3 regions of the Pseudoalteromonas sp. PS1M3 genome follow, and region 3 is predicted to be linked to each of the others. Evidence: predicted binding sites of a transcription regulator. Region 3 holds the regulator's gene; each other region holds the start of a gene.

Region 1 (4,286 bases), 1.8 Mb from region 3:
CCTACAACCATCATTCGTGTTTTATCAAACCCTTGAACTGTTTGCAATTCGCTAGCAACAGCCACTGCACGCTTAGACGACAAATCCCAGTTATTTACGTATAACTCATTTGATACCTGAAAATCATCTGTATGCCCTGATACTGTAATTTCACCTGGTACGTCTTTTAAAAGTTCGCCAATGTCTTGAATAATCGGTTTAAACTTAGGTTGTAAAAAAGCACTGCCCGAAGGAAACGAGCCATTTTCTCTAATACGAATAATAATTTGCTGACCTAATGATTCAAGTTCTATTGCACCATCTATTATTTGCCTTTCTAACTGCTGCGCTATTTTTTTAACCAGCTCATTTGTTTGCTCTTGATCTGCAGCGGATATTGCTTGTTCTGATGACTGCTCTTGTGAGGTACTTCTAGATTCACCGCCACGTTTATCGCCTCGCTGTTCTTGCCTGCCGCCCGCTGAACTTTCATCACCAGCCTGAAACTCTAGCATTTGCTGGGTCATTTCAACGGTTTGCTGTTGAATAGTTTCAATTGGTGTAGGCTCTGGCTTACCTGGAGTAAATTCCATAGCGATAACCGATGTCCCTTTTGGGATATCTTTAACTTCAATTTTATTTTGCACACCAAAAGCAAACTTCATTGAACCTGCAATTTGTTTAAATTTAAGTACATCCATTTCTGAGAATGCCAATAAGAGTACAAAAAAGCACATCAATAGCGACATTAAATCAGCAAATGTACCCATCCAAGCAGGCAAACCGGGGGGTGGGCATTTGCACTCTTCATCAGACATGGTTACTCCTCGGTATCAACTTTACGCTTAGACTCAGCCAAGTAGTTTTTCAAAATACCTTCAATAACTTTGGGGTTTTGACCATCTTGAATTCCTAAAATAGCATCGAGAATCAAACGCTGATTCATCGCTTCTTCGTCTTTACGCAGCTCAAGTTTTACCTGAATCGGAATTGCTACTACATTCGCCAAAAATGCACCATACAGAGTGGTCAATAGTGCCACGGCCATTGCAGGTCCGATAGCTTTGGGGTCGTCCATGTTTGATAACATGGCAACGAGGCCTATCAATGTACCAATCATTCCCATTGCGGGAGCTATGTCGGCAAGTGCTTTAAATAAGCCAGCACCTAGTTCATGACGGGTGGTGGTTAGGGAAATATCTTTTTGAAGTGTAGCACGCACAACATCTGCGTCATGACCGTCAACAAGCATGTCAACGCCTTTACGCATAAATGGGTTTGGGATTTCAGCTTCTTCGAGTGCTAAAAAGCCACCTTTACGGGCAGAATCCGCAAGCTCTACTGCTTTTTCTATTAACTCTTCAGGCGACTCAATTTTAAACATGAATGCCTTACCAACCACCTTACCTATCCCTAAAAACTGAGACATAGTGAAGTTTGATAAAACAATAAACAGCGAGCCACCAAATACAATTACACTTGAAGGCGCATCGGCAAACATGCCCATTTCACCGCTACTACTCATAAACATAGACATGACAATTAAGCCTATTGCGCCTAGGATCCCTATTATGGTTGCTAAATCCACATTTCCTCCAGAGATTTCATGTTTAAATGCCTTATCATAAACTTTTTATTATTAACTGCTTATCGGCAACATACTGAATTGCTTAAGTCATTTTTGTAAATAAACATAAAAGTTATATTTATTATTTTATATCAAGTTAGGCGCACTGCCTAATTATCGAGTTTTCCTGACTAATAACACTGATTAACACGCGATTAATCGTGCTAAATGTAAAAAACTCATATCATCCTTTGACCTAGTTTAGCATTCCCCCTAAAATTGGCTCCTAAATTTATCATGTAAGCTGAAATAAAGATGGCGACTAAAAAACCTGAAAACTTAAGTTTCGAAAAAGCACTAGAAGAATTATCAACAATTGTTAGTGAAATGGAACAAGGTGATTTATCGCTTGAACAATCATTAAAGCAGTTCGAGCGTGGTATTGCACTCGCTGGTGCGTCATCTGAAAAACTACAGCAAGCAGAACAAAAAGTTTCTATTTTAATGGGCAATAGCGAAAAGTCAGCACTTACAAACTTTAATAATGATATGGAATAGTTGTGAGCATAAAAGACTATATTGAACGTGCTCAAATAGATGTAGCTACTACACTCAATAGCTACTTTGAACAACCGCTCGATAGCGATAAAACAATAAAAGAAGCCACTCATTACAGCTTATTTAATGGTGGAAAAAGGCTGCGCCCTTTTTTGGTGTACGCTGTTGGTGAAATGCTAGGCGCTAAAAAAAGTGACTTAGACGTTTTGGCTGCAGCCATAGAATGCATTCATAGTTATTCATTAGTACATGACGACCTACCAGCTATGGATGATGACGATTTACGCCGCGGCTACCCCACTTGCCATATTGTGTATGGCGAAGCGCAAGCCATTTTAGCGGGTGATGCATTACAAACTCTCGCCTTTGAACTTATAGCCACACATAACTTTAATTGCTCAGCGCAATCACAAGTAAAAATGATTGCTGCACTTGCACATGCATCAGGTATTGAAGGGATGGTGGCAGGACAAGGTTTAGACATTGCCGCAACTGACAAAGTTGTTTCTGTACAAGAGCTTGAGCGCATCCATAAGTTAAAAACCGGTGCACTAATTAACTGTGCTATAACACTAGGTGCACTGTGCAGTGAAAAAGCAGATGAACAAACTTTAGAAAACTTGAGCGTTTTTGGGTATGCTATAGGGCTGGCATTTCAAGTACACGACGATATTTTAGACGTGGAAGGTGACACCTTTATACTAGGTAAACCACAAGGCTCAGATATAGAAGCGAATAAAGCGACATACCCGGCGTTATTAGGTATGCTAGGCGCTAAAGAAAAGGCGCAAAATTTAATAACACAAGCCCACGAAGCGTTAGCACTTATTGATGCAGATACTACGCTTCTTGCGTCGCTGGCAAATTACCTTATTGAACGTGACCACTAGTCACAGTTTAAGCGTATTGCAAATAGCACTGACATTATTACTTAACATTCGTTGTTCACTCCCATTTGAAAGCGAATGTGATCGAAGGATATAAAAAAGCCATGACACTTGATAGTAGCAAGTATCCATTACTTAACTTGGTTGATAAACCAGCTCAATTACGAGACTTAGCGCAAGATAAACTTCCCGAGTTTAGCAATGAGCTACGTGAGTATTTACTTAACTCTGTATCGCAAAGTAGCGGTCATTTAGCGTCTGGTTTAGGCACAGTTGAGCTTACAGTTGCACTTCATTATGTATATAACACACCAGAAGATCGTGTAGTGTGGGATGTTGGGCATCAAGCCTACCCGCATAAGATCTTAACGGGTCGCCGCGACCAAATGCATACTATTCGCCAAAAGGATGGTCTGCACCCATTTCCATTTAGAGATGAAAGCGACTACGACACATTCAGTGTTGGCCATTCTAGCACCTCAATTTCTGCAGCTTTGGGCATGTCAATTGCAGCACAAAAAGAAGGCGCAGGGCGTAAAACGGTTGCTGTTATTGGTGATGGCGCTATTACTGCGGGTATGGCATTTGAGGCAATGAACCATTTAGGCGATGTAAAATCAGACATGCTTATTATTCTAAATGATAACGAAATGTCGATTTCAGAAAACGTTGGCGCATTAACCAACCACTTTGCGCGTATTCTATCTGGTAGCTTTTACACCAACATTCGCGAAGGAAGTAAAAAGTTACTGTCTGGCGTACCGCCTGTTAAAGAGCTTGCCAGCAGAATGGAAGAGCATCTTAAAGGCATGGTTATCCCTGGTACGTTTTTTGAAGAACTTGGCTTAAATTATATTGGCCCAATTGATGGGCACGATGTAAACATGCTGGTTGATACATTGCGTAATATGCGTAATTTAAAAGGCCCACAACTTCTTCATATAAAAACGCAAAAAGGTAAGGGTTACAAGCCAGCTGAAGCCGACCCTATTGGTTACCACGGCGTCCCTAAGTTTGATCCAAACACATCTAGCTTGCCTAAATCAAAACCGGGCGCCCCTACATTTTCAAAAGTATTTGGCGACTGGCTATGCGACATGGCGCAGCAAGATGATAAATTAATGGCTATCACTCCTGCCATGCGTGAAGGCTCGGGCATGGTGCGCTTTTCAAAAGAACATGCTGATAAGTATTTTGACGTCGCAATTGCTGAACAACATGCCGTAACTCTAGCCGCAGGTTTTGCATGTGAAGGCTTAAAGCCTGTTGTTGCTATCTATTCAAGCTTTTTACAG
Region 2 (4,286 bases), 570 kb from region 3:
CCTATGCTTAAAGTGCAAAATAAACCACTAATAGAGCATCATGTTAATAACTTAAAGGCCGCTGGCATTACCGACATAGTGATAAACCTTGCATGGCAGGGTGATAAAATTAAAGCGTACTTTAAAGATGGCAGTCAATTTGGTGTAAATATTGTTTATAGCCAAGAAGTTGAAGGCGGCCTTGAAACCGCGGGTGGTATTATTCAGGCACTTCCTTTATTGGGAGAGTCGTTTATTGTGATAAATGGCGACGTATTTACCGATTACGATGTAAGCTCGCTTATGCAATTACATTTGCAACCAGGTGAGGCACATTTGGTGCTTATTGAAAATCCCCCACATAATCTTGATGGGGATTTTACATTGAGCCATTTATCCCCAGATAGTCAAAAATATACGTTTTCGGGTATTAGTCGTTATCAGGCTGACTTTTTTAATGGTTTAGAGCCGGGCATTCGTCCGCTTGGGCCGTTATTGCGAGAAAAACTAAGTAAGCATTTAGTGTCTACCGAGCTTTATATTGGTAATTGGGATGACATAGGCACACCAGCGCGTTTAACGGCATTAAATGAGCGCTTGGCTTAAGCCGACACATAATTAATAGGAGTAGTCGTTTACATGTGGGGAAAAATACTCGGATTTTGTTTTGGTTTTATGTTTGGCAAAATTTTTGGTGCTATTTTAGGGTTATACCTTGGTCATTTATTTGATAAAAGCTTAAAAAATAATTTTGATAAGGCGGGTGGTTTTTCAAGTTTATTTAATGGTGATGACGTTCACGAGCGCCAAGCGCTATTCTTTTCAAGCTGCTTTGCAGTGATGGGGCATATTGCAAAGTCTAATGGCCGAGTAAGCGAGGTACACATTAAAGCCGCTAGCTTATTTATGGACGAAATGGGTTTGAAAGGCGAAGAACGCCGTGAAGCACAGCATGCATTTCAAGCGGGTAAACAAAGCGACTTTTCATTAAAAGAAACCGTCTATGATTTTAAAGAACGCTTTGCTAAGCGTCATGACTTACTGCAATTATTTTTAGAAATACAAATTCAAATGGCGTTTTCTGATGGCGTTTTAGCTGAGCAAGAAAAGCAGTTATTAAGTGAAGTAAGCAAGCAGTTAGGTATTTCTAAAACTCATTTTGCGTTTGTACTTAAACGCTATCAAGCTGAATTTAACTTTAGAAAACAGCAACAGCGTTACCAACAGCAGCAAGGGCAAAGTAGCAGTTATAAAGAAGGCTCAGGGCACCATGTACCCCCCAACAATAATATGAATCGTGCGCAAGCGCTTGGGCTTTTAGGACTTAACGATGGGGCAACCGAGCGGGAAGTAAAAGTAGCGTACCGAAAGTTAATGGCGCAACATCATCCTGATAAATTAGTATCGCAAGGTTTACCAAAACATATGATGGAATTGGCGGTTAAAAAAAGCCAAGACATTCAAGCAGCCTATGAGTATTTAAAAAAGGCGGCGTAAAAAGCCGTCTATTTCTTTTGTTAGCCGAGCATGTTGTTGAGGTTGATCACGAAGCCCAAATAACTGGCGCTGGCGGTAGTCAAACTTAGCGTTTCGGTTAACCCAGCGCTGGCGATTTTTTAAGTTAATTAAAATATCACGGTTGTCGCTGGCGTAATAAATATCTAAAAGTGCAGGCGTAACAAGAGACGTTGTCTGGCTTAAGCTTTTATTGCGTTTTGCATTGGGCAGATAGCTACTTACACTAATAAACGCATCAATACGCTCTTGTGGAAAGTCTGCATAGTACTCAGTTAACACCCCTGCGCTGGTGCCTTGCGCAATCACAACGATATTAGTGGGTTCTTGCATCGCTGTTTGGTAAAGCGCTTTGTAGCGAGCAAGTAAATTTAGTTTGTAGTTATCGAGTATTTCGTCGCTGATGGCTTCAATGGCATCTACATGGTGAGGCGCTTCATTTTTACTTGAAGCATTAGGCTGCTCTGACTCAGTGTTGGCTTGACTCTCTGTTTCAGTGGCGGCACTTGGTGCTGTTTCTGCAGCAGGCTCAGCTATTTTACTCGCTTGCCAATCAATATCAGGGGTAGTCATCGCATAGGTGGTGTAGCCTAAATTGTTAAGCTCTTTGCGTAAGTAACTCATTCCAGCATTGTTGGTAGGGGTTGATTGCCAATCGGGAATAAGTAATACAATCCCTCTAAAATCAGCGCTCATGTATTCACTACGTAAACTTAAAAATTCAGTTTCACCTGCTAGCATTGTTTTTACTTCGTCGGTAGGTAAAAGGCGTTTAATATCGCTATTTTCAATACTTGATAAAGAAGGTGGGGCAATATGTTCTGCAGCCGTTGTACAGAGTGCTAAAAGGGCTACACAGCTAAACGCCATGTAACACAGAACCTTTTTAAATAATCGCAAAAACACCATAACACGCTCAATCAGTCGTCATTAGTTAGGTATCGGCATGCTTGTTTAAAAGTTTAATTTTTCCTAAGTAATCGAGCCCATTAAAACTCGGGTTCTGCTTCAAAGGTCATTACTTGTTCGGTGACAGGGTGTTTTAGTTGCAACATTTGTGCGTGAAGTTGTAAACGCGGTGCGGCTGCAAGCGCCTCTTTATGAGCATAGAGTCGGTCACCTAAAATAGGGTGGCCAAGGCTTAGCATGTGTACGCGCAATTGATGTGAACGCCCCGTAATTGGAGTGAGCTCTACGCGTGTGGCGTTTTCTTCTCGTTCAAGTACTTTGAAATGAGTGAGTGATGGCTTGCCATTTTCATGATCTACCATTTGCTTTGGGCGATTAGGCCAGTCGCAAATAAGGGGTAAATCAACCGAGCCATTGTCTTGTTCAAGCTTACCAAAAACGCGAGCTATATAACGCTTAGCGGTTTCGCGATCTTGAAATTGCATGCTTAAATGTCGGTGTGCAGCTTTATTCATAGCAAGGCAGAGTATGCCAGACGTTGCCATATCAAGACGATGAACAATTCGTGCGGTTGGAAACACGCGATTAACGCGGTTAATTAAGCTGTCGGCATGCTTAGGATCTTTACCCGGTACGGTCAATAATTCGCTGGGTTTATTAACAATGAGCAAGTCGTCGTCTTGAAAAAGTATGGTTAAATACGGGTTCATTGGGGGATTGTAATTAACTAACACGGCCGACCTTAATGATTTTGAAGGACGCTATTTTAGGGTAGCAAGGGCAAAGGCTCAAGGAAAACATTGATAGCCTGTACGAAGGCTTCTAATTTATATACTTTTTTGAATATAAAAAAGCGCGGTATAAATACCACGCTTTACTTAGCTGCTGTTGTTTGCAATTTTTACTAACAACTAAAAGCTCAAAACCTTAGTGAGAAACCACGATTAAGCGAATTGCATCTAGTTGTAACTGCGCCTTTTCAATGTGTGCAGTTAGCTCGGTGCGTTGCTTATCGTAAAAGGTAATTTCTTCTTGGCGAATATTAGGGTTAATTTGCTTAAGCGCGCTTAATCGCTCTTGCTCTTCGCTAAGAGACGTTTGCATTTTAGCTAGCGACTGTGAACGAATAACCTCGAGTTTTTCTTGTGCCATGTCTTTTGCAGTTGTGATCATAGGGTGAATTGCGCTTTGTAGCGCACCCGCGAGTTTACTTGCTGTTTGACGACCAACGGCTGAAAGCTGTTGGTTAAACCCGTCAAATGCGACGTTTTCGCCTAAGTTATTACTGGCTTTATCAAGCAATATACGAATAGGCGTTGGCGGTAAAAAGCGACCCACTTGTAATGCTTTAGGCGCCATTGCTTCGGCTACAAAAATTAGCTCAACAAAAAAGGTGCCCGCAGGGAGTTTTTTGTTTTTGAGTAAAGCAACCGATGCGCTACCAAAGTCATCATCACAAATCATATCCATCGTGCCTTGCACCATTGGATGATCCCAACTGATAAAATGTACATCTTCTTGCGAAAGTGCAGTATCACGGTCAAAGGTCACTGTCATGCCGTCATCTTTAAGCGATGGAAATGACGCGCTTAACATATGCTCTGTAGGCTTTAATATAATTGTATTTTCGCCTTTGTCTTCTTGGCTTACACCAAAGGTGTCGAACACGTTAATCATGTAGCTGGGCAGCTCAAACTGGTTGTCGAGCTTTTCAATATCAGCAACTAATGAGTCGGCGGCGCCTTGCCCCGATGAGTGCAGTTCTAATAAACGATCTCGTCCACTTTCCATTTTTTTACGTAGCACAGTATTTTGCTGAGCGACTTGCTCAAGGAGTGGGTCAAGTTCGTCTTCATCACAGTTATGGGCTGAAATAAACTCGA
Region 3 (4,286 bases):
CAACTGTTCCACCGCTAAATAGCTCGTCAAATGCAAACGGATCTTCTTCATCAGTTCCTGAGGCTTCCTCGGCAACTGGGGCATCAATAACCTCGGCTTGAGGTTCTTCAGTTGAATCAACGGGTGAGTCACCAGCAAGCTCTTCTTCTGTTGGAGGTAAACCTAGTTTATGAAGGGTTTCAAGAAGTTCGGGATCGGCGGGTTCTGGTTTGTCACGATTTTGAATGGTGGCAAACATCTCGTTAATCGTATCGAGAGCTTGTAAAATTACGTCCATCAATTCCGAATTAACCGTTCGTACGCCTTGTCTAAGCAGGTCGAAGACATTCTCTGCGCCATGACATGCGTCAACGAGCTCGGTCATAGCTAAAAACCCAGCACCACCTTTTACAGTGTGAAACCCTCTAAATATGGCATTGAGTAATTCGGTGTCCTCTGGATTGTTTTCCAGCTCAACTAACTGTTCAGATAAAAGCTCTAGGATTTCTCCTGCCTCTACAAGAAAGTCTTGTAAAATATCTTCATCGACTTCAAACATGCAGTTACTCTCCTCTTAGAAGCCCAAACTTGATAAAAGATCATCGACTTCATCTTGATCAGATACAACATCATTACGTGATTCTTTATCAATAATAGGGCCTTCTGGACCTGCTAAAGTTTGTTCGTCTAATGGTTCATTTGTTTTTTGTTGTTCTATTTTTTCGGCTTTGCTTTCGCTTTGATCAGCGAAGGCTGTCAAAAGATGAATTAAGCTTTCTTCAACTTCTCTAACAAGCTCAATAACTCGGCGAATAACTTGGCCGGTTAAATCTTGATAGTCTTGTGCCATAAGTACATTAGTCATCAAACTTTGCAGCTCATCGGTTTTATGATGAGAATTGTTCATAAACTTATCAATGCTGTGGCATAACGATTTAAACTCCCCTAACTCAATCTCTCGATTCATTAGGCGATCCCATGTCGGTTTGATATGAGATATTTCGTCTGCCAACTGTTGAGCAATTGGTAGGCTAGCCTCAACAGCATCCATTGTTTTATTCGCGGCATTTTCTGTCATTTCTATAACATAATTGAGCCGTTTTTTTGCATCTGGAATAGCATCGGTAGTTAAGTCAGATAAGCGAGTGTCTAGCTCAAAGCTTTTTAAAGCTTCATGCAATTGACGGGTTAACTTTCCAACCTCAGCAAATATTTCAGATTGCTCCTTAGAAGCGGTATCTAAAATTAACTGATTGGCTTTGTCTTGCTCACCGTTTTCTAGAAAAACAACGAGCTGACGAGCTTGTTCTAAAGTTATTTGAGGCGCAGCAAGTGCTGACATAAGCCTCTCCCCCTATCATTAGCCTAAACGTTCAAATACTTTTTCTAATTTAGTTTTGAGTGTTCCAGCAGTAAATGGCTTAACGATATAACCATTCACACCTGCCTGAGCTGCCGCTATAATTTGTTCTTTTTTAGCTTCAGCCGTTACCATCAATACTGGAATGTGTTTAAGCTTATCATCCGCACGTATTGCTCTAAGTAGGTCTATACCCTGCATTCCTGGCATATTCCAATCGGTAACAACAAAATCAAATACTTGATTTTGTAGCATTGGCAAAGCGGTTGACCCATCGTCTGCTTCTTGAACATTAGTGAAACCTAAGTCACGCAACAGATTTTTAATAATACGTCTCATTGTTGAAAAATCGTCAACAACCAGAATTTTCATGTTTTTATCCAAAACATCCCCCAGTGAGGTCTTAACCTTGTTTACTTACTACTAATTTATCCAGTCATTGATTTTAGCTTTAAGCTTAATCATCGCCTGACCATGTATTTGACTTACACGCGATTCACTTACATCGAGTATATGCCCTATTTCTTTTAAATTCATTTCATCGTTATAGTACAAAGACAGCACCATTGCATCACGTTCTGGTAAAGATTTTATTGCACCTAATAAAGACTCGTTAAACCGCTCATTTTTAACATTATTAAACGGTTTGTCTAGCGCTAAATCTTGGCCCACTGGACTGATGGCATCTTCATCAACACCAAGGTCTTCAATACCGAGTACTTTACTTGCATTTACATCGTTTAAGATATGATGGTACTCATTTAACGAAATTTCAAGTTTTTCAGCAACTTCTATATCTGTCGGCTCACGGTTTAAGCTTTTTTCTAAAAATGCAATTGTTTCGGCCACCAAACGGCTTTTACGATGCACTGAACGGGGTGCCCAATCGCCACGTCGCATCTCGTCAAGCATTGCCCCACGAATACGAATCCCCGCAAAAGTTTCAAAGCTAGCCCCTTTGGTTGCATCAAAACTTTTAGATGCTTCAATCAGACCTATCATTCCTGATTGTATTAAATCGTCCAGCTGCACGCTGGCTGGTAAACGCGCTATAAGATGACATGCCACTTTTTTGACAAGTGATGCATGTTTTTCAACAATCACATTTAAATTTTGTGCTGATTGATATCCCATAACTTTATTCACCAATGTTGTCATAATTAGCCGTTTACTAGTTTCTCTATGAAAAACTCCAGATGACCTGATGGTTGATTAGGTATTGGCCATTTAACTGCTTTTGTTGCTAACGCTTGAAACGCAAGTGCCGCCGGCGAATTAGGAAAAAGCTCTACAATAACTTTTTGGCGACGCGTTGCTTTGCGCATATTTTCGTCGTAGGGAACCGTTGCGACCAGGTCCATTGATACATCTAAAAAACGATCGGTCACTTTGGAAAGTTTAGCAAATAACTCTTGCCCTTCACGCATACTACGGACCATATTTGCAACAATTTTAAATTTGTATACACCATGCTCGCGACTCAACACTTTAATGAGCGCATAAGCATCTGTAATCGATGTGGGCTCGTCGCATACAACAACCATGACGTCTTGTGCCGCGCGAGAAAAACTCAGCACCATGTCTGAAATACCTGCGGCTGTATCGACAATTAAAATATCAAATTCTGTATTTAATTCACTAAAAGCCCGTATAAGTCCCGCGTGCTCTGAAGGCGACAATTCAACCATACTTTGAGAGCCTGACGTTGCGGGTACAATCTTTATACCTGCGGGGCCTTCAACTAAAATTTCATCAAGTTCACATTCACCAGATAAAACATGTGATAAGTTACGTTCAACACGTAGTCCTAGCATAACGTCACAGTTTGCTAAGCCTAAATCGGCATCAAGAACCAACACTCTGTTACCTTGCTGGCCTAATGCAATTGCAGTATTCAGAGAAACATTTGTTTTTCCTACTCCACCTTTACCGCCAGTGACAGCGATAACTTTTACGCCGTTGTTATTGTTTTGACTCATTTTGCGCAGGCCACTTGCTTGATCTAATACTGTGTTAATCATACATCCCTACTGTGCTTGGCGCCACTGCTTGGTGCCTTGAATGTTGTGCTTTTGCTCTTTTTAAATAGAGTTGCTCAGCCTTTTTAACTAGTTTTTCAGCATTTGCAACTCGAATATCTTCTGGTACTCGTTGACCGTTAGTAAGATACCCTATTGGAAGGCGATTTTGAATCGCTATACTAATAATCTCACCTAAACTTAAAGATTCATCTAATTTGGTGAATATACAACCACTTAACTGCACTTTTTTAAAGTGCCTAACGGTTTCTTGCAACACATGTATTTGCGATGTTGCGCTGAGCACTAAATAACTGCGAATATCAACACGCTGATTACGCATTAGCGTATTAAGTTGCTCTGTTAAGCGCAAGTCGCGTTGGCTCATACCCGCAGTATCAATTAATACTAGTCGTTTATTTCGTAAATGATATAAAACTTCAGCTAATTCATTAGCATCTTTAACTTGCTTTACACCACAACCTATAATTCGGCCATAAGTGGCGAGTTGCTCATAAGCACCAATTCTGTATGTGTCTGTTGTGATTAAAGCAACTTTGTCTGCACCGTATTTTTGTGCGCCAAGCGCAGCTAATTTAGCAACGGTTGTTGTTTTGCCAACACCCGTTGGGCCGACTAAGGCGTATACACCGCCTTGACGTAAAATCTCGTTGTTGGTTGTCTGCATCTGATCTTCAACCATTGTTAAAAGTGCTTTCCAACCTTGCTGGCGAGATACATCGTCAGGTACGAAGCACGCCATTTGCTCAGCAACATCTTTATCTATTCCCATACCGACTAAGCGATCAATCATGCATGCACGAGTAGGATCGCGTCTTGCCATGTCTTGTTGCATAAGCCCTGACACTTGATGTTCTAACAATTGACGAATGGCATTCATTTCGTCACGCATTGACGAAATTTGCTCA

The links. The regulator FliA, encoded in region 3, starts transcription of late flagellar genes. The targets are predictions, from matches to a motif close to CTAAAGNTNNNNNNNNNNNNGCCGATA.
Region 1: pomA (flagellar motor protein PomA) is a predicted target of FliA. The motif match lies at 1,628-1,654, and genes of this name have one in related genera.
Region 2: PS1M3_RS14395 (DUF3530 family protein) is a predicted target of FliA. The motif match lies at 2,434-2,460, and genes of this name have one in related genera.

Annotation. Positions count from the first base shown of each region.
Region 1 is NZ_AP022624.1:684,020-688,305, reverse strand. Features, by position in the region: gene PS1M3_RS03215 (flagellar motor protein MotB) at 1-797, opposite strand, end outside; gene pomA (flagellar motor protein PomA) at 800-1,567, opposite strand; gene PS1M3_RS03205 (exodeoxyribonuclease VII small subunit) at 1,862-2,104, shown strand; gene ispA ((2E,6E)-farnesyl diphosphate synthase) at 2,107-2,994, shown strand; gene dxs (1-deoxy-D-xylulose-5-phosphate synthase) at 3,096-4,286, shown strand, end outside.
Region 2 is NZ_AP022624.1:3,079,137-3,083,422, reverse strand. Features, by position in the region: gene murU (N-acetylmuramate alpha-1-phosphate uridylyltransferase MurU) at 1-585, shown strand, start outside; gene djlA (co-chaperone DjlA) at 619-1,476, shown strand; gene PS1M3_RS14395 (DUF3530 family protein) at 1,459-2,364, opposite strand; gene rluA (bifunctional tRNA pseudouridine(32) synthase/23S rRNA pseudouridine(746) synthase RluA) at 2,484-3,137, opposite strand; gene rapA (RNA polymerase-associated protein RapA) at 3,331-4,286, opposite strand, start outside.
Region 3 is NZ_AP022624.1:2,509,409-2,513,694, forward strand. Features, by position in the region: gene PS1M3_RS11655 (chemotaxis protein CheA) at 1-538, opposite strand, end outside; gene PS1M3_RS11660 (protein phosphatase CheZ) at 554-1,321, opposite strand; gene cheY (chemotaxis response regulator CheY) at 1,340-1,723, opposite strand; gene PS1M3_RS11670 (RNA polymerase sigma factor FliA) at 1,763-2,473, opposite strand; gene PS1M3_RS11675 (MinD/ParA family protein) at 2,500-3,360, opposite strand; gene flhF (flagellar biosynthesis protein FlhF) at 3,353-4,286, opposite strand, start outside.